DNA from 4 places in the Yersinia aldovae 670-83 genome. Region 4 is predicted to be linked to each of the others. Evidence: predicted binding sites of a transcription regulator. Region 4 holds the regulator's gene; each other region holds the start of a gene.

Region 1 (5,127 bases), 2.1 Mb from region 4:
TTGGTCAGGGCGCGCTATTACTGAAAAACCCTGAGGCGATTAAAAACCCGTTTTTCCTGCTAGCACCGGATTGGGCGCTAATTCCATTGTTGATTCTGGCGACGTTCGCCACCGTTATTGCCTCACAAGCGGTTATCTCTGGTGTGTTTTCGCTTACCCGGCAGGCCGTGCGGTTGGGCTATTTGCCGCCGATGCGGATTATTCATACCTCTGAAATGGAATCAGGCCAGATATATATTCCTGTGATTAACTGGACACTGTATTTAGCGGTGGTATTGGTGATTGTCGGCTTCGAGCGCTCCAGTAATCTGGCTGCGGCTTACGGTATTGCCGTAACCGGTACGATGGTGATAACCAGTATTTTGTTCTGCACCGTGGCGCTGAAAAATTGGCACTGGAACCGCGTCTTTGTCGGTTGTTTACTGGTGGTGTTATTAATTATTGATATTCCGATGTTTTCTGCCAATGCCCTGAAATTGTTCTCTGGTGGTTGGTTGCCACTGTCGCTGGGCCTGGTGATGTTTATCATCATGACAACCTGGAAAAGTGAGCGTTTCAGCTTGTTGCGCCGTATGTATGAACACGGAAATTCACTGGAAGCGATGATTGCTTCACTCGAAAAATCGCCACCGGTACGGGTACCTGGTACTGCGGTTTATATGTCGCGGGTAATGAATATAATTCCTTTTGCATTGTTACATAACCTTAAACATAACAAAGTATTGCATGAGCGGGTGGTATTGCTGACATTGCGAACGGAAGACGCGCCTTACGTGCATAATGTGAAACGTGTGACCATCGAGCAGCTTTCTCCTACCTTCTGGCGAGTGGTGGCCAACTATGGTTGGCGTGAAACACCGAATATGGAGGAGATTTTCCACCGCTGTGGTTTGGAAGGCTTGCCTTGCCAGATGATGGAAACCTCATTCTTTATGTCTCACGAATCGTTAATTCTCACCAAGCGGCCGTGGCATTTGTTCTTGCGCGGCAAGTTATTTATTGCGCTTAGTCGCAATGCGCTACGTGCGCCGGACCAGTTTGAGATCCCACCCAATCGGGTGATTGAGCTAGGAACGCAGGTAGAGATTTAACTGAGAAGGCAGTTAACAACGTTGATAAGCGGGGAAATGTGCCGTAACGGCGTGAGCCGTCGGAGTGCCCATTGGTGCAGTCGCCCCGCCAGTTTCAGTGCGACAAAATAGGTTTGCCATCAACCTCAGGCCGTTAGTCATAACGGCCTTTTCCACCTCTATCATGACCACTTTTCATTTGTGCAGCGAAACGTTTCGATGGTGATCACAATTTCATCAAATTGGGTTTGCCTTCTGCGGCCATTTTTCTAAACTCTGTATCAGCGAAACGTTTCGCTGTCGGAGTAGAAAATGAAAAAAGGCGCATTACTGAATTCTGATATTTCCGCTGTTATCTCCCGTCTGGGCCATACTGATCAGGTTGTGATAGGTGATGCGGGGCTGCCGATACCGGCAACCACCACACGTATCGATCTGGCACTGACACAAGGCGTCCCTGGTTTTCTTCAGGTTCTCGAGGTGGTAACGCAAGAAATGCAGGTTGAAAGTGCAGTCTTGGCGGAGGAGATAGTTAAAAACAATCCGCAACTCCATGAAGCGTTACTCGCACAACTATCACAACTTGAGCAACATCAGGGAAACCATATTACGGTGCGCTATATCAGCCATGAGGCTTTTAAAGAGCAAACCAAACAAAGCCGGGCAGTGATTCGTAGCGGGGAATGTTCCCCCTTTGCTAACGTTATCCTCTGCTCCGGCGTAACCTTCTGAGGCGTTTATGCAACCTTTGCTGCAACTGAAAGGGATTGATAAAGCCTTTCCCGGCGTTAAAGCGCTTTCCGGTGCTGCACTCAGTGTCTATCCTGGCAGGGTGATGGCGCTAGTGGGTGAAAATGGCGCCGGAAAATCAACCATGATGAAAGTGCTGACCGGTATCTACCATAAAGATGCCGGCAGTCAGCATTTCCTGGGTAAAGAAGTGGTGTTTAATGGCCCGAAAGAGTCGCAGGAAGCGGGGATTGGCATTATCCATCAGGAACTTAACCTGATCCCACAGTTAACCATCGCGGAAAATATCTTTTTAGGCCGTGAGTTTGTGAATCGTTTTGGCGGCATCGATTGGAAAAAGATGTATGCCGAAGCGGATTTACTGCTGGCGCGCCTTAATATCAGTTACAGCAGCCACCGGCTGGTGGGTGAGCTTTCGATTGGCGACCAGCAAATGGTAGAAATCGCCAAAGTGCTGAGTTTTGAATCCAAAGTTATCATCATGGATGAGCCAACAGATGCACTGACTGATACTGAAACAGCTTCTTTATTTAATGTTATCAATGAGCTGAAGGCAGAAGGTCGCGGTATCGTTTATATCTCTCACCGGTTAAAAGAGATTTTCGAGATTTGCGACGACGTGACGGTATTCCGTGATGGCCAATTCATCGCCGAAAAGCCGGTTGATGGCCTGACTGAAAACTCGCTAATTGAGATGATGGTGGGCCGTAAACTGGAAGAGCAATACCCACGTTTGAATATCCCTCGTGGTGAAAAACGTTTGCAGGTCAAACAGCTCTGTGGCCCCGGTGTGACAAATGTCAGTTTCACGTTATACAGCGGTGAGATCTTGGGGGTGGCGGGTCTGATGGGAGCGGGTCGCACCGAGCTGATGAAAATCATCTATGGTGCATTACCGCGTAAATCCGGTTTTGTCATGTTGGATGGCCGCGAAGTGGTGACTCATTCTCCGCAGGATGGTTTGGCAAACGGTATTGTTTATATTTCCGAAGACCGTAAACGGGATGGACTGGTGCTGGGCATGTCAGTTAAAGAGAATATGTCTTTGACGGCATTGCGTTATTTCAGCCGTGCAGGAGGGTCGCTCAAACACGCCGATGAACAGCAAGCCGTCTCTGATTTTATTCGTTTATTCAATATAAAGACGCCATCTATGGAGCAGCCGATTGGTTTGTTATCCGGTGGTAATCAGCAAAAAGTGGCGATTGCGCGCGGTTTGATGACCCGACCAAAAGTGTTGATCCTTGATGAACCGACTCGTGGTGTGGACGTCGGGGCCAAAAAAGAGATCTACCAGTTAATCAATCAATTCAAACAAGAAGGGCTGAGCATCATTTTGGTCTCCTCAGAAATGCCCGAAGTGCTAGGCATGAGTGACCGTATTCTCGTGATGCATGAAGGCCAGTTAAGCGGCGAGTTCTCGATTGAACAGGCTACCCAGGAAGTGTTGATGGCCGCGGCTGTCGGCAAGCGCGATTTATTGGAAAAATAATTTATTTAGACTCTAAATAATTCAAGTTGCAGGAAGCCAACACACATGCAGCTTGAAATATGATGAGTAGAGCAGGAGTAATCAGATATGAGTTCCCAGACTATCCAGACCAAGCGCTGGTTCAGTAAAGAATGGCTATTAGAACAAAAATCACTGATTGCGCTGCTGGTGCTGATTGCTGTGGTTTCGTCACTAAGCCCTAACTTCTTTACCCTTAATAACATGTTTAACATTCTCCAGCAGACTTCCGTCAATGCCATTATGGCGGTTGGGATGACGCTGGTTATACTGACTTCTGGCATTGATTTATCGGTCGGATCGTTATTAGCGTTGACCGGCGCAGTTGCCGCCTCGATTGTCGGGTTGGAAGTGAATGCCTTGGTTGCCGTAGGCGCAGCATTGGCGCTGGGGGCATTTATTGGTGGCATCACTGGGGTGATTGTTGCCAAAGGCAAAGTTCAGGCGTTTATTGCGACGCTGGTCATGATGTTGCTATTACGCGGTGTGACGATGGTTTACACCAACGGTAGCCCAGTTAATACCGGTTTTACTGATGTAGCGGACACCTTTGGCTGGTTCGGTATTGGTCGCCCATTAGGTGTGCCAACCCCAATCTGGTTGATGGCGATTGTCTTTATTGCCGCCTGGTACATGTTGCATCACACGCGTCTGGGCCGTTATATCTACGCGCTGGGTGGCAATGAATCCGCAACACGTTTGTCGGGTATCAGCGTTGATAAAGTTAAGATTATTGTTTATTCACTCTGTGGGTTGTTAGCAGCACTGGCCGGGATAATTGAAGTTGCCCGCCTGTCCTCCGCGCAACCCACTGCCGGTACCGGCTATGAACTGGATGCAATCGCAGCCGTGGTTCTGGGGGGTACCAGCCTTGCTGGGGGGAAAGGGCGGATTGTCGGCACCCTGATCGGCGCATTAATCCTCGGTTTCTTAAATAACGGTTTGAATTTATTGGGTGTCTCCTCTTACTACCAAATGATCGTCAAAGCAGTCGTTATCCTGCTTGCGGTGTTGGTAGACAATAAAAAGCAGTAGGCTATTTTACTTGCCATTTTGGGCTTGGGCAGTGCTCAGAATCCTCACGTAGCCATGATTTACAAGGTCATGGTGTACGCTCCGGTTCTTGTGCGCTGGCTGAACCCAAACTGTCTGCGACAATAACGCCTACTAAATTGAATTTGCTAACCCCTACAGGAATTGCGACCATGAAAATGAAGAAACTGGCTACTTTGATCTCTGTTGTTGCATTGAGCGCTACCGTCAGTGCTAACGCGCTGGCAAAAGACACGATTGCATTGGTTGTTTCCACGCTGAATAACCCGTTCTTTGTTTCAATGAAAGACGGCGCACAAAAAGAAGCGGATAAACTGGGCTACAACCTGGTGGTATTGGATTCTCAAAACAACCCGGCTAAAGAATTGGCTAACGTGCAGGACTTAACGGTACGCGGCACCAAATTACTGCTGATTAACCCAACCGATTCTGATGCGGTGGGTAACGCAGTTAAAATGGCGAATAAAGCCAATATCCCGGTTATCACGCTCGACCGTCTGGCAAACTCAGGCACCGTGGTGAGCCACGTAGCCTCTGACAACCGTTTCGGCGGCAAAATGGCCGGTGATTACATTGCTAAGAAAGTCGGTAGCGATGCCAAAGTGATTCAGTTGGAAGGGATTGCTGGTGCGTCTGCTGCGCGTGAGCGCGGCGAAGGCTTCAAGCAATCAATGGAAAAAAACAAATTCCAGTTATTGGCGAGCCAACCGGCAGATTTTGACCGTACTAAGGGTTTGAACGTTA
Region 2 (5,127 bases), 530 kb from region 4:
ACCCATGATCTGGGTTTCCAGGCCGTGGGTCGTGAGTGTTACCTGTGGGTCAGCGACCAAAATATCAAAGCGATTGTGAGTGTGTTCGGCAAAACCAGAATGCAGCAGCATCGCCCAGGCTTGATGAGCAAGCGGGAAAAATTGTTGGATTACGGCCTCAGGCTGATAAGGCAAGACTTTGAAAGTCAGGGATTTCTCACTCATGAATGGCTATTCTTTTCTTTCAGATGATTATATTTAGAGAAATGGCTGTCCAGTGGCATAATCGCCGCGCTCACAGCGAAACTGCCTGATAGATTACCATAATTTACTCAATTTAATGGGCAGATAGTTTAGTGGCAGTGGGTCACCGCAGACAAAAATAACCAGGTATAGACCCTCCGTGCTTAGCGTTGCTGGGGTATACTTAAGAATTATATGCAGGAGATAAATCAATGCTAGCGGGTATGCCTTCACTTTCCCATGAGGAACAGCAAGAAGCGGTCGAACGTATTCACAAATTCATGTCGGAAGGGATGAGCAGTGGCGAGGCGATTGCATTGGTGGCAGCGGAGATCCGTGAGCGGCACCAGGACGATCCCCAAGCGATGGCTATTTTTGAAGACGATGATTTTGATGAACACTCTGAGTCAGATTATCGCCGTGATAATGAACAAGATGCGGATGAAATCGAGGACCCTTACGAGGGGTAATGCCTCACGCCGTTACCGACTCACAACTAAACCCGCCACACAAGGCGGGTTTGTTAATAGCGCTACTTGCCACTCACCACCACGGCATCAGCCGCTCGTTTTGCCACTTCAATCGCCACCGTAATATCCTCTGCCACTGCCAGCGCAACCCCTAAACGGCGCTTGCCGGCAATATCAGGTTTACCAAATAAGCGAATTTGCGTATCTCCGCTCAAGGCATTTTCTAAACCGTGGTAAGCCACATTTTGGCTGGTAAGCTCTGGCAAAATGACCACGGAGGCCGCCGGACCATATTGGCGAATGGTGCCGATGGGTAAGCCTAAAAATGCGCGAACATGTAAAGAAAACTCAGACATATTCTGTGATATCAAGGTTACCATGCCGGTATCGTGTGGGCGCGGAGAGACCTCACTAAAGATAACCTCGTCGCCACAAACAAATAATTCCACACCAAATAGCCCGAATCCTCCAAGTGCTTTCACTACATTTTCCGCAATCTCTTTCGCGCGCTGTAAGGCGATATGACTCATGGCTTGCGGCTGCCATGATTCACGATAATCTCCCTCTTCCTGACGGTGGCCAATTGGCGCGCAGAAATGGATGCCATCAATAGCATTGATGGTCAGCAAGGTAATTTCAAAATCAAAACGTACCAAACCTTCAACAATGACCCTGCCACCCCCGGCACGCCCCCCTTGCTGGGCATAATCCCATGCGGCTTTAAGCTGCTCTTCGCCCCGGATCAGGCTTTGGCCTTTGCCAGACGAACTCATCACCGGCTTAACGATACAGGGGAAACCGATCGCACTCACGGCTTGATGGAACGCACTTTCAGTATCGGCAAAACGGTAGCTGGATGTTGGTAATTTCAGGGTTTCCGCCGCCAAACGGCGAATACCCTCGCGGTTCATGGTCAGGCGGGTGGCTTCGGCGCACGGCACCACACGCTGGCCCTGCGTCTCAAGTTCAACCAACATATCGGTGGCGATAGCTTCTATTTCAGGCACGATATAATGTGGTTTTTCCAGCTCAACTACCTGCTTGAGTGCCGCGCCATCCAGCATGTTAATCACATGGCTGCGATGAGCGACATGCATCGCGGGCGCGTCTGCGTAGCGATCAACGGCGATAACTTCCAACCCTAATCTTTGGCATTCGATAGCCACTTCTTTGCCCAACTCGCCAGAGCCGAGCAACATGACACGGGTTGCACCGGGGCGCAGAGCGGTTCCAATAGTCAACATAGTTCGTTACCTACATCAGTGAGAAAATGGCGGATTAATTTGACGCACGATAAATTTTACCGGAAATAGTATACGAGAAAACAGCGACGAAAACGATTGCGTATCTGGGCAGGAATAGAAACCTGCCTGAGCCATTTGCGCAGCGCATTGCGTATTTAGCCTGTTTTTTGCGGTTTCATTCCGGCATCGGGCCTATCTCTGGTATTATCGCGCCAAAATCTTGCGCTTGCCTTCAGGCCATCGCTGCCATTCCATCCAGTTATAAGAGTTACCGCCGTGAGCACAATGTCCTTTTCTTCCCTGACACTGCCTGCTGAGCAGTTGTCTAATCTAAACGAACTTGGCTATACCGAGATGACACCGGTACAGGCCGCGGCATTACCCGCCATCCTCAATGGGCAGGATGTGCGGGCGAAAGCTAAAACCGGCAGTGGCAAAACCGCCGCATTCGGTATCGGGCTGCTCGACAAAATCGCGGTGGGGGAGTTTGTTACCCAGGCGCTGATTCTATGCCCGACTCGCGAACTGGCAGACCAGGTCAGTAAAGAGTTACGCCGTTTAGCGCGCTTTACTCAAAACATTAAAATCCTAACACTGTGCGGCGGCCAACCGATGGGCCACCAATTGGATTCTCTGGTTCATGCGCCTCATATCGTCGTGGGTACACCAGGGCGCATTCAGGAGCACCTGCGTAAAAAGACACTGGTACTGGATGAACTGAAAATTCTGGTTTTAGACGAAGCTGACCGCATGTTGGATATGGGTTTTACCGATGCCATTGACGATGTGATTGCTTACACCCCTGTGCAGCGCCAGACTTTACTGTTCTCTGCCACCTATCCGGCAGGTATTGAGCGGATCAGCGCCAGAGTGCAGCGTGAACCGCTGAATGTTGAAGTCGATGATGGTGATGAAGAGCCGGCAATTGAGCAGGTGCTGTTTGAAACCACCCGTGAGAAACGCTTACCGCTGCTGATTTCAGTATTAAGCCATTATCAGCCAGATTCTTGCGTGGTGTTCTGTAACACCAAAAAAGACTGCCAGAGCGTTTATGAGGCTTTGGAATCCCGTGGTATCAGTGTTCTGGCCTTACACGGTGATTTGGAACAACGCGATCGCGATCAGGTATTAGTGCGTTTTGCTAACCATAGTTGCCGGGTATTGGTTGCAACCGATGTTGCTGCCCGTGGTCTGGATATCAAAGATTTAGCGCTGGTGGTTAACTTTGAACTGGCGTTCGATCCTGAAGTGCATGTTCACCGTATTGGTCGCACTGGGCGAGCAGGGATGAGCGGCCTGGCCGTCAGCCTGTGTACGCCACAAGAGATGACCCGCGCCCATGCCATTGAAGATTATCTGCAAATTAAATTGAAGTGGACTTCCGCAGAGCAGATTAGCCGCAGTACCAACACCATGCCGGAGCCGGAAATGGTGACGCTGTGTATTGACGGTGGGCGTAAAGCCAAGATCCGCCCCGGTGATATTCTGGGTGCTTTAACCGGTGATGCAGGCTTGACGGCGGCAGATGTAGGTAAAATCGACATGTTCCCGGTCCACGCCTATGTTGCTATTCGCAAAGCCAGCGCCAAACGAGCCTTACAACAGTTGCAGCAAGGTAAGATCAAAGGCAAAAATTGCAAAGCCCGTTTACTTAAATAATCACGTCGGGGGAAGGGCAGTTGCTCACCCCGAAAAATCACTATATACTGTGTTTATATACAGTTACTGATGGGCGAGAAGGATATAGAAAAATGGCCGTTGAAATAAAATTCGTCGGAGTAAGACAAGGTGAGGAAAAAATGACGTTCACAACCAAAAAAGAAGCCGATGCTTACGATAAAATGCTGGATCTGGCGGATAACTTATCAGAATGGTTGTCACAGTCACCTCTGTCACTTGAAGAAGAACAACGCGAGTCATTAAGCTTCTTCCTGGCAGAAAACAAAGATGCCTTAGGGCAGATTCTGCGTGGTGTCAGCCCTGCGATACCCATTGATGGCATACAAAAAGTAAAATCTGAAAAGAACAACGCGGATAAAAAAGCCAAACCTGAAGAGAATCAAGCGGCTTAATCTGGCAACTTTCGGCAGAAAGTGAAAAAGGGATCTAAAATGAATCGTGAAATCACCTTCTTCCGTCGCTTTGAGGCGGATATTCTGGCTGATCGTAAAACGATCACTATCCGGGATAGCAGTGAAGCCGATTTCTACCCAGGGGAAACCTTACGGGTGTGTCGTAATGAAGATGGCGTGTTTTTTTGTCACATTTTGGTCAAGTCTGTCACGCCAATCACTTTGGATACCCTGACAGAACGCCATGCTGAGCAAGAGAATATGTCATTGAGTGAACTGAAAAAGGTAATACAGGAGATCTATCCCGGCCTGAAGCAGTTTTACGTGATTGAGTTTACGCGGTGTTCATAACACAGTCTTAAATTTCTTGTTTATCAATGCTATTACACTCTGTAATCTGCCTTTCAATCATCGCTACTGCCGCTGGATAGAGATAATAATATGTGGAGGAGCAATGAAAAAGACAGGATTAACCTTGGTGTTGGCTACCGTATTGGCGGGTATGACAGTAAGCGCGCAGGCTCAGGAACCACGAGTAGCAAAAGTTGCTGCTTGCCCCGGTTTAAATCAATCGCAAGTCGCCACACAGGTCAAAAGGGACTTTCAGCAAAATCGCATCACTCGTTGGACATCAGATAAAAAACTGTTAGGCACAGATAGCCCGGTGGTATGGATCAATACCGTTGATATCACCGGCAACGATGATATCTGGCAGGTTCCACTTACCGCCCGTGGTAACAAAGGCGATAAAACCTATCAGGTGGTCCTCGATTGTAAGGCGGGCACCATCACCTATACCCTACGAGCTTAAAGCCATAACTCTGGCGTTAAGCTAATCACGGCCAAACAGGTGCTGGCGATAACATATCCTGCACCTGTCTATCTTCCTGTTTATTATTGAATGAGTTCCCAGTAACTAAATTATAAGCGTGTGCTGCCACTTGGCATCAAACGGCAATCGTGTCACTCTCGCTATAACGTTACAGAACAAAGAACACAGATGGATACCCCAATCAATGACCACACCTCCAAAGGCAGATAAACGTCCCTATCCGATGACGCTACACGGTGATACCCGTGTTGATGATTACTATTGGCTTCGAGATGATGAACGCACAG
Region 3 (5,127 bases), 920 kb from region 4:
ACGCCGAGCCAATTACAAAGGCCAGCGATCCCCATAACCGGACTTTACCGTAATCCATTGATATCTGTTTCTGCCAAGTAGCCGCAAGTGCATCGGTCAATGGCACCAGTGGGCCAAAAAACAGGTTGAAGCCCGCAATAACCACCATCAACCAAGCCCAACCATTGCCGAACCAGAAACCGACCGCAAAGGCTAATGTCAGCAGCGCCAGAATACGAATGGCGGTAACCAGATGGGATGGATCTTTCACACTAGGGGCTATGATCAGACTGCCGAGGAAACGAGAAATTAAGCCTGCGCCCAACAAGATACCGATGGTTTCAGGTGGTATCCCTTCGCCTTGCAACCAGATGCCCCAGAAAGGCAGGAAAATGCCATAAGAAAAGAAATAAGTGAAATAGTTGAGCGACAGCCAACGTGTTGATTGCAATACCATGAATCCCTCCAGGGTCAGCCCGTCACTGTGACAGAGGCCCCGCCTGCTAGCAACTTTGTAATTCTGCAAACATAGAGTTTGAGAGTAAGTTCACACTTAAGCATTGGGTTTTACACAATAACACCCTATTACGCGGCAGCCCTCGCATCGCCTGTTGGCCTAGGTTACCCGCCAACAGGCGTAAAAAAACCCGCATTAGCGGGTTTTCATTACAACTGATGCAACGCTATTATGCGTAAACGGGCAAACGAGCACAGATAGCCAGAACTTTCTGTTTGATACGCTCAATGGTCGCTTCATCGTTGATGTTATCCAACACATCACACATCCAGCCAGCCAGTTCACGAGATTCCGCTTCTTTGAAGCCGCGACGCGTGATAGCAGGGCTACCGATACGCACGCCAGAAGTCACAAATGGGCTTCTCGGATCGTTAGGTACACTATTTTTGTTCACGGTGATATTGGCACGACCCAAAGCAGCATCGGCGTCTTTACCGGTGACGTCTTTATCCACTAGATCCAGCAGGAACAGGTGATTTTCAGTACCGCCAGACACCACTTTATAACCGCGTTCCTGGAACACGGATACCATCGCTTTGGCGTTTTTAACCACTTGTTGCTGGTAAATTTTGAACTCAGGCTCCATCGCTTCTTTCAGTGCTACCGCTTTACCCGCGATAACATGCATCAATGGGCCGCCCTGATTACCTGGGAAAACAGATGAGTTAAGTTTCTTGTACAAATCCTCATCCCCCCCTTTAGCCAGAATCAAACCACCGCGAGGGCCAGCCAATGTCTTGTGCGTAGTAGTCGTCACGATATGCGCATGAGGAACCGGGTTAGGGTATACGCCCGCAGCCACCAGGCCTGCTACGTGAGCCATATCGACAAACAGCCATGCATCAATGCTGTCTGCAATTTCGCGCATTTTTGCCCAATCAACGATACCGGAATAGGCGGAGAAGCCACCAATAATCATTTTTGGTTTATATTTTTCAGCCTGAGCGGCCAAATCGGCGTAATCAATCTTGCCAGATTCATCGATACCGTAAGGCACGATATTGTACAATTTACCGGAGAAGTTAACCGGTGAACCGTGAGTTAAATGGCCGCCGTGTGCCAGATTCATACCCAGAACAGTGTCGCCGGGTTGCAGTAAAGCAGAGTAAACTGCCACGTTAGCTTGCGAACCGGAATGCGGCTGAACGTTGGCGTAATCGGCACCAAACAGCTCTTTAGCACGATCAATAGCCAGTTGCTCTACCACGTCGACATACTCACAGCCACCGTAGTAACGCTTGCCCGGATAACCTTCAGCATATTTATTCGTCAACTGAGAACCCTGTGCCTGCATAACACGCGGGCTGGTGTAGTTCTCAGAGGCAATCAGCTCAATGTGCTCTTCCTGACGCACCACTTCTTGCTCCATTGCACGCCATAGATCTGCATCATAATCGGCAATGTTCATTTCACGCTTTAACATCCGGCTCTCCTGACTTAGCTAACAAAATAGACCTGGTGGGCTACCCCTTCGGGTTGTAGAGCACAGTGTAAACTGTTTCGCCCCCGTTAAGATAGGTCTTGACAGAGGTTTTTACGCAAACGATTGGCTTGAGGCTACATAAGGCTTTGAGCTGTTCATAGTTCATCCACTGCAACGGAATTATCCTCATATTCATCATGTGCTTTTTTCATATTCTCTGGATTAACGCGCCATACATATTCTCCCTAGCATCGGAAAGTGTATTTACAAATTCCCGAAAAACCTATAAGGTGCATATAGAATACATCTATTAATTTACACACTATAATACCTAAAGTAATTGGCGTTACAGCGATATCAGGTTAGCTGCAACACCAAGTACAAAGGGAACAAGGAGCACACCATGCTGGATAGTCAAACCATCGCCATCGTCAAGTCTACCATCCCTGTACTTGCCGCGACTGGCCCCAAACTGACTGCACATTTTTACGATCGCATGTTCAAGCACAACCCAGAACTCAAGCACATTTTCAACATGAGCAATCAGTTCAATGGGGATCAGCGTGAAGCGCTGTTTAATGCCATTTGTGCCTATGCGGCGAATATTGATAACCTGGCCGCCCTGCTCCCCGCAGTCGAGCGAATTGCCAATAAACACGCCAGCCTGAATATTCAACCAGAGCACTACCCAATCGTTGGCCATCATCTAATAAGCACATTAGATGAGTTACTGTCTCCAGGTCAGGAGGTGTTGGATGCCTGGGGTAAAGCCTATGGCGTGCTGGCTGACGTGTTTATTCAGCGGGAAAAGCAGATCTATCAACAGAGTGAATCCGCAACCGGCGGCTGGAGAAACTTGCGTCGTTTCCGCATTATTAAAAAAGAGATGCAGAGCGAGGTAATTTGTAGCTTTGTGTTAGCACCCGAAGATGGCGGACGAGTGCTTGATTTCAAACCAGGCCAATATTTGGGTATCTATATTGAAGATGAAAGCCTCGAATATCAGGAAATTCGCCAATATTCACTGACCGCCGCACCGAATGGCAAAACTTACCGCATTGCGGTGAAACGTGAAGAGCAAGGTACTGTTTCAAACTATCTACATGGTAAATTAAATGAAGGAGATAGCGTGCGCATCGCCCCACCGCGCGGCGATTTCTTCCTGGATGTTTCGCCACAGACGCCGGTCGCACTGATCTCAGCCGGTGTCGGCCAAACGCCCATGTTAAGTATGCTTAATACCCTTCATAGCCAGCAACATGCAGCTCCGGTACATTGGCTACATGCGGCAGAAAACGGTCGGGTCCATGCCTTCGCTGATGAAGTCGCGGCAATTGCTGAAAACATGCCTAATCTTAGCCGCCATGTATGGTATCGCGAACCAACCGCACAGGATGGTCAGGGCGAGGATTATCATAGCAAAGGATTTATGGATCTTAGTTCGCACCAGTGGTTAGCAGCCGATCCCAACCGACATTACTATTTCTGCGGCCCAGTAGCCTTTATGCAATTTGCTGGTCGCCAATTATTGGCGCAAGGTGTTGCAGCTGAGCGAATTCACTATGAATGCTTCGGCCCACATAAAGTTATCTAGTAATTGAATTTTATTTAATTTCTCGCTGGTCAGCCCCCAACTGACCAGCTATTCTGCTATAAGAAAAGCGTTTGTATCCTGCTTTAAAAGTTGATAAAACTTGATGTAGCTCTCATATATCCTCACTTAATATTGCCACGATGATATATTTATATGAATGTTAAAATATTCATATAATTGAAAATTAATAGTACGACTAAAATCATCTTCTTATCCTCTATTGTCAGGTAACATAATTGACTGCTGGGCAACATAAGGCTATTTGACCCACCATGAGTAAGAAATTTATAAAAAAAGAAGGGTTGGCTCTGGTATCAATGGCGCGCTATTTAATTGGCGAGCGCCCCGGTAGTCGGCTAAAGACTATCGACGATCTATCAGATGATTTCGGAATTTCAGTCGGCGTGATACAGCACGCATTAAAAGTGCTTGAGGCCGAAGGGATTATCGTGGTCGAGCGTCATGGCCGCAATGGCACGCTGCTGGTTGATCTCAATATGCCACTTTTGTTGCAGCAAGCTGATCTCGGCAACATGGTCTGTGCCATGCCATTGCCCTACACCAAGCTTTATGAAGGTTTGGCCAGTGGTTTAAGAGAGCAGTTTACCTTGCTTCCCCTCTATTTCGCCCATATGCGTGGCGCTGAGGTACGTATCGAATGCCTGATAGACGGTATTTACGATATCGCGGTGGTGTCCCATCTGGCGGCCAAGAGTTATATTGATGAAGGGAAGGTCGCGCTGGCGCTCAATCTTGGTAATGGCTCTTACGTCGATGGTCACCAATTGATTTGCCGCCCTGGTGAACAACAGAATATTCGTCGGGTAGGATTAGACCCTCGGTCACCAGACCAGTGCCTGTTGACCGAGATTAAATTCGCCGGGCAACCGATTGAATTGGTAGAGATACCTTATAGCGACTGTATTGCACATATTAGCCGTGGTGATATTGATGCTGCTATCTGGAACCTGACGGAGAATGTTCCCCATGAACATTTGCAGGCAACAAAATTGCAGGGTGATGAGCGTTATATTCAGGCATCTCAGGCGGTGCTCCTCATCCGGCCAGATAACCATCCGATCAAACTGTTACTGGAGAAAGGCATCAATGGAACATTGTTGCTGAACCACCAGCGCGCAGTACAAAATGGTGAGATAGAACCTCGATATTAATTATAACACATTGTTATATAATCATAATTTGAGTGGCAGAGCGTCAACACACCCGCGACTTGAAGTATGACGGATAATAGACTGTTTTCAGAGGAGCAACTCTTTGGAACTCTGTATCAATTCACGCCTAAATATTTTGTGTCAGTCTGGGGTTATCGATCTCGATATCGGGCATGGTTTAGACAAGGTTATCAGTCGGTTAGATAACTTCTGGCAGTTGCCCGTTCACGGCGAGCAAGGGGTGATGGCCATCACTCATATGGCAAATGCGCTGATGCGTACCCGCCGTGGTGAGGAAATTCAGGGGCTGGACCCGGTAATATTAGCGGAAATCTATCAAAGCGAAGAAATCCATTATATCAGAGAAATCAATCAGGATTTATTGGCGTATTTTCCGCTAAAACCGACAGAAAATGAAATCGGATATTTACTCGCAAACCTT
Region 4 (5,127 bases):
TATAAACAAATCAACTATAAACATCGGGGTCATAAAAGGAGTTATAGAGTTACTGTGAAAAAATTGTTGTAACAAAGCGGTGGGCATTCTAGCGGGGAGATATTGGGTTGTGAAACGTTAATATTTGCATCATGATATCAAAAATTTTGAAAGCTAACGAATGGTGTAAAAAGGTGAAAAATAATGTGGTCTGAATATTCACTGGATGTCGTTGATGCGGTGGCCCGCACGGGGAGTTTCAGTGCCGCAGCTCAGGAGTTACACCGCGTGCCATCTGCGGTCAGTTATACTGTGCGTCAGTTGGAAGAGTGGCTGGCAGTTCCGCTGTTTGAACGACGCCATCGTGATGTGGCATTAACCGAAGCTGGCGTGGTTTTTATTAAAGAAGCGCGAGATGTTATCAAAAAAATGAATGACACGCGCCGTCAATGCCAGCAAGTAGCGAATGGTTGGCGCGGGCAGTTAAATATCGTGGTAGACAAGATTGTCAAACCTCAGCGTAGTCGCCGCTTAGTGTTGGATTTTTATCGGCATTTTCCCGATGTTGAGTTGCGGGTGCGTTATGAAGTATTTAATGGTGTTTGGGATGCGCTGGTGGATGGCCGGGCAGATATGGCCATTGGCGCGACCCGTGCCATTCCTGTTGGCGGGCGTTTTGTGTTTCGCGATATGGGGTTTCTTAGCTGGCACTGTGTCGTCAGTGTGGATCATCCCTTAGCCAGTCTAACCGGGCCACTTAGTGATGACCAATTGCGGCCTTATCCCTCGCTGTGTTTGGAAGATACGGCCCGCAATTTGCCCAAGCGAGATACCTGGACACTGGATAACCAACAGCGGCTGGTGGCTCCGGATTGGTCTACGGGCATCGATTGCCTGTGTGCAGGATTATGTATCGGTATGGTGCCCGCGCATATGGTGTCACCGCTGATTGAGCAGGGGCGGCTGGCGGCGCTAAGTCTAACCGAACCGCTACCGGACAGCCCGTGTTGCCTGACTTGGGAGCAAAATAATCACTCACCGGCACTCGCCTGGTTACTTGATTACTTAGGTGACAGCGTCACGTTAAACGCGGAATGGTTGAAAGACGATAACGAATAATGCCCAGTGCGGGCTGCCGATAGCGCTGATAACTACCGGCAGAAGGCCAGATTAACGGCGGTAATCGCGAAATGGGCCGTCAGTTACGGAGTTGCGCTCAACCAGTTTAGGGTGTACTTCAATGGTTTGAAGGTCTTCCCGTTTACTGACAATACGGTCAAGCAGCATAGTAAAGGCCATTTCACCTAAACGTTCTTTTGGCTGATGGATAGTGGTCAGCGCAGGCGAGAAGTAGCGCGCGTTACGCACGTTGTCATAGCCAATCACTGATACATCTTGTGGTACCCGCAGGCCCATCTCATTGGCGGCGCAGATAGCCCCCATCGCCATAATGTCGCCACCACAAAACACGGCGGTCGGGCGATGTTTTTGTGACATGATTTGTTGCATGGCTTTATAACCCGATTCAGGTTCAAAATCACCCTGAACTACCCATTCCTCACGTAACGGGATGCTGGCCTCTTCCAATGCTTTCATAAAGCCCTGATGACGGCCACCACCGGTATTACGGGATAACTGACCGGGAATAGCACCAATATCACGATGACCGCGTTCAATCAGATAGCGGCCTGCCAAATAGCCGCCTTCAAAGGCATTATCGATGATAGCGTCGGTAAAATCGCCACGCGTTGTCCCCCAATCCATGACGACCATCGGGATGTTGCGATAATCTTCCAGCATTCCTAACAGTTGTTCTGGATATTCGGAACACATCACCAATAATCCATCGACCCGTTTTTGGGCCAGCATCGCTAAATAGGCTTTTTGCTTGTCCAGATTATTATGAGAATTACATAAAATCAGGGTATAGCCTTTGCTATAACAGCTATTTTCGACCGCCTCAATCACTTCGGCAAAATAGGGTGCTTCGCTGGACGTGGCCAGCAAGCCAATGGATTTGGTGTGATTCACTTTCAAACTGCGGGCCACAGCACTGGGCGAATAATGCAGTTCTTTAATGGCAGCCCAAACAGCCACCTTGGTATTTTCGGCGACGAAACGCGTTTTGTTGATAACGTGGGAAACGGTGGTGGTGGACACACCGGCGTGTTTGGCCACATCTTTAATCGTTGCCATACAAAAAATGACTCCTAAGCTCACCGGTTACAGCCGGTAAGTATTATGTTAATCGTTTGCCTGCGTTACCCGAAAATCGCTTAGACAGTAACAAGATAGTGGCCTGAATGAGCGCGTCAGCGGGTTGTCTGAGAGTCTTTATTGGTCGTTATTCGTCGGTACGCAGTTATGAACTGCGAATTTTGGCTGATCTGGAGGAAAAGTGAAAGAGGTATTCAATCTTATAAAGTGTGTAATGAGCACAAGATTTTTTTCTCTAACTGTGGGAAAATAATTTTACACACTAACTATGTGCCTTTTCCTACTAAATTAACCGGCTGAGGAGTTTTTATGGATGCCAATCTGAAAATGTCGCTGATTACGACTGTGGGTGCGCTGGCGATGATTATTGCATTTAGTTTCGTGGCAGTAATGAATTAATTAAGCCGCTTGCCGGTATATGCGTGAAGTAGGGCGGTTAACCCGCCCTTAATCATTGCTCGCTGCCGGTTTACTCTGCGCGCTATCAGGCTAAATTTTTCTCAACAAAAGACCAGTTGACCAAGGCCCAGAAGTTCTCCAGGTATTTTGGCCGCGCATTGCGGTAATCAATATAATAAGCATGTTCCCACACATCGACCGTCAATACGGGTTTATCTGCCGTGGTCAAGGGGGTAGCCGCATTAGACGTGCTGACAATCGCCAGTGTGCCATCTGCTTTTTTCACTAACCATGTCCAGCCCGCGCCGAAATTTTTCACTGCCGCATCGGTAAACTGTGCTTTAAATTCAGCAAACGACCCAAAGGTGTTATTGATAGCCTCGGCAACCTTGCCGCTGGGTTCACCGCCACCATTGGGTGACAGGCAATGCCAGTAAAAGGTGTGGTTCCAAACCTGAGCCGCATTATTGAATACGCCGCCGCTGGAGGTTTTGACAATCTCTTCCAGTGATTTGCCAGCAAATTCAGTGCCTTTAATCAGATTGTTGAGGTTAACCACATAGGTGTTGTGATGTTTGCCGTAATGGTATTCCAGCGTTTCAGCCGAAATGTGGGGTTCCAGTGCATTTTGTGCATAAGGTAATACCGGTAATTCAAAAGACATCGTGCTCTCCTTTCGGGGTTGCTCAGGGTGTTTTGCTCCTCAAATCCGACCGATTATCAATGATGACGGTACGGTGAAGAGCGGTTAAAAACGTAATTGTTGTATTTTTGTTGTGGATATTAATCTTAACAACTTTCAACAGGAATAACAGATATAACCATACAATTTAGCTGGTTATTAAGCAAAGGTCGCGTGACGTCAGGGAAAGTAAAAATAAGGGGATATAGCCCGCACTTCGTGAGGTCACTGGGTGCGGGGTTGAGCATCATCGAATGGTTTTAGGTGTCACTACACGCCGTGCGCCAACATAATGGTCTTGCCAATAATCATTATCTAGCATACTGATACGAATCTCTTCACCGGTACGGGGTGATTGAATAAATTTGCCATTACCTAAATAAACACCAACATGATCGGCCACGCCACGATTGGCGATATTGAAGAACACCAGATCACCACTTTCCAGTTCTGCCCGCTTCACCGGGGCGGCATCACGTAAGTGATACATTTCATTGGCTGTACGTGGCATTTTAATTCTGATCACATCTTTGTAGGCGTAATAAATAAGCCCGCTGCAATCAAAACCAGTATTAGGCGAAGACCCACCCCAACGATAAGGTTTGCCAACTTGTTTCATCAGTTTGCTCATTGCCGTCTGTTTGGCGTGCTGGTAGCGCTTTTTATGTGCTGGACTGAGCTTTATCTTACTGTTTGCCACTAATTCGGTATCGGCTTTACTTTGGGCTTTATTTCGGTGACGACCATAAGCCACTTTTTCTGTTTTTTTAGCTGCCGCTTTTTTATTGGCTACGGTTTTAATATTCGTTGTTTTACTGTTGTTTGGTTTTTTGCTGCTAGGTTTACTGGCTTCCTGCGCTTTCTTTTTAATGGTTTTACTGGCGGTGGCTGCCGTTTTCTTTTTATCGCTATTGGCCGTTATTTTATTTGCCACATTTTTACTGCTGGTTTTATTGTTGTCGATTTTGACTTTTTTGGTATTTTTATCAGCTTTACGTTTTTTACGATCATCAGGGCTGGCCTGGCTGACTTGACCTTTCTTTTGTTCAGCAGAGGCGTGCGACTGCGGCGACGCATGTGCGAGGTTTAGAAATAGCTGGGTAAACAGCAGCACAAACAGCGTAAGTATTAAACGCATAATAACGCTACCAACCTTGGCCCTGAGATGAATATGAAGAGTCACAGTATTGCCGAAACTCACGATATAAAAAAGCAGAGAGCTATAGGATTCTAATCGATATTGTGAGGAAACGTTAATGGCTGCGTAATTGCAGCTTTTTCACTCAGGTAATGACCTTAAATCGAGCATTCGTCAACACCTTCGCTGCGGTATATTTACGTTATCCCATTCAGAAGATAATAGTGAAGTGATGGGATCAAAAATGTTATTCTAAATACACATATTTGTAGCTGACAATATCGCCATTTGTCCGATGAGTAAAGCCCCTGCAAAAGATGGCGTTTTATTCCTGCGGTGACAGTCGCTACAATAGACCGGATGCGATAATAAAATGCTATTGCTTTAAGCAATACACGTTGTAGCCATCTATGGCTGAGGAAGCAAAAAAATGACGACGATTGATAAAATTCAACGCCAGATAACAGAAAACCCAATCCTGCTTTATATGAAAGGATCACCTAAGCTGCCGAACTGTGGTTTCTCAGCTCAGGCTGTACAGGCGCTGTCTGCGTGTGGTGAGCGTTTTGCTTATGTGGATATTTTGCAAAACCCGGATATCCGGGCTGAATTGCCAAAATATGCCAACTGGCCAACGTTCCCGCAACTGTGGGTGGATGGTGAATTGGTTGGCGGATGCGATATCCTGATGGAAATGTATCAGCGTGGCGAA

The links. The regulator PurR, encoded in region 4, represses purine synthesis genes. The targets are predictions, from matches to a motif close to CANGCAAACGTTTGCNTG.
Region 1: the regulator PurR is predicted to act here: its motif matches at 1,353-1,370, upstream of rbsD (D-ribose pyranase).
Region 2: the regulator PurR is predicted to act here: its motif matches at 2,022-2,039, upstream of purT (formate-dependent phosphoribosylglycinamide formyltransferase).
Region 3: the regulator PurR is predicted to act here: its motif matches at 2,032-2,049, upstream of glyA (serine hydroxymethyltransferase).

What each region holds. Positions count from the first base shown of each region.
Region 1 covers NZ_CP009781.1:2,673,389-2,678,515, reverse strand. Annotated here, with positions in the region: gene kup (low affinity potassium transporter Kup) at 1-1,091, shown strand, start outside; gene rbsD (D-ribose pyranase) at 1,383-1,802, shown strand; gene rbsA (ribose ABC transporter ATP-binding protein RbsA) at 1,810-3,312, shown strand; gene rbsC (ribose ABC transporter permease) at 3,400-4,365, shown strand; gene rbsB (ribose ABC transporter substrate-binding protein RbsB) at 4,536-5,127, shown strand, end outside.
Region 2 covers NZ_CP009781.1:832,878-838,004, reverse strand. Annotated here, with positions in the region: gene pabB (aminodeoxychorismate synthase component 1) at 1-204, opposite strand, end outside; gene AT01_RS03945 (YoaH family protein) at 435-692, shown strand; gene purT (formate-dependent phosphoribosylglycinamide formyltransferase) at 755-1,936, opposite strand; gene dbpA (ATP-dependent RNA helicase DbpA) at 2,213-3,595, shown strand; gene AT01_RS03930 (YebG family protein) at 3,688-4,008, shown strand; gene yqfB (N(4)-acetylcytidine aminohydrolase) at 4,048-4,359, shown strand; gene yebF (protein YebF) at 4,463-4,819, shown strand; gene AT01_RS03915 (S9 family peptidase) at 5,025-5,127, shown strand, end outside.
Region 3 covers NZ_CP009781.1:3,854,055-3,859,181, reverse strand. Annotated here, with positions in the region: gene AT01_RS17350 (3-phenylpropionate MFS transporter) at 1-436, opposite strand, end outside; gene glyA (serine hydroxymethyltransferase) at 666-1,919, opposite strand; gene hmpA (NO-inducible flavohemoprotein) at 2,323-3,513, shown strand; gene yhfZ (GntR family transcriptional regulator YhfZ) at 3,786-4,685, shown strand; gene AT01_RS17330 (hypothetical protein) at 4,789-5,127, shown strand, end outside.
Region 4 covers NZ_CP009781.1:300,451-305,577, forward strand. Annotated here, with positions in the region: gene punR (DNA-binding transcriptional activator PunR) at 184-1,098, shown strand; gene purR (HTH-type transcriptional repressor PurR) at 1,150-2,175, opposite strand; gene cydH (cytochrome bd-I oxidase subunit CydH) at 2,506-2,595, shown strand; gene sodB (superoxide dismutase [Fe]) at 2,681-3,259, opposite strand; gene AT01_RS01450 (C40 family peptidase) at 3,525-4,415, opposite strand; gene AT01_RS01455 (Grx4 family monothiol glutaredoxin) at 4,846-5,127, shown strand, end outside.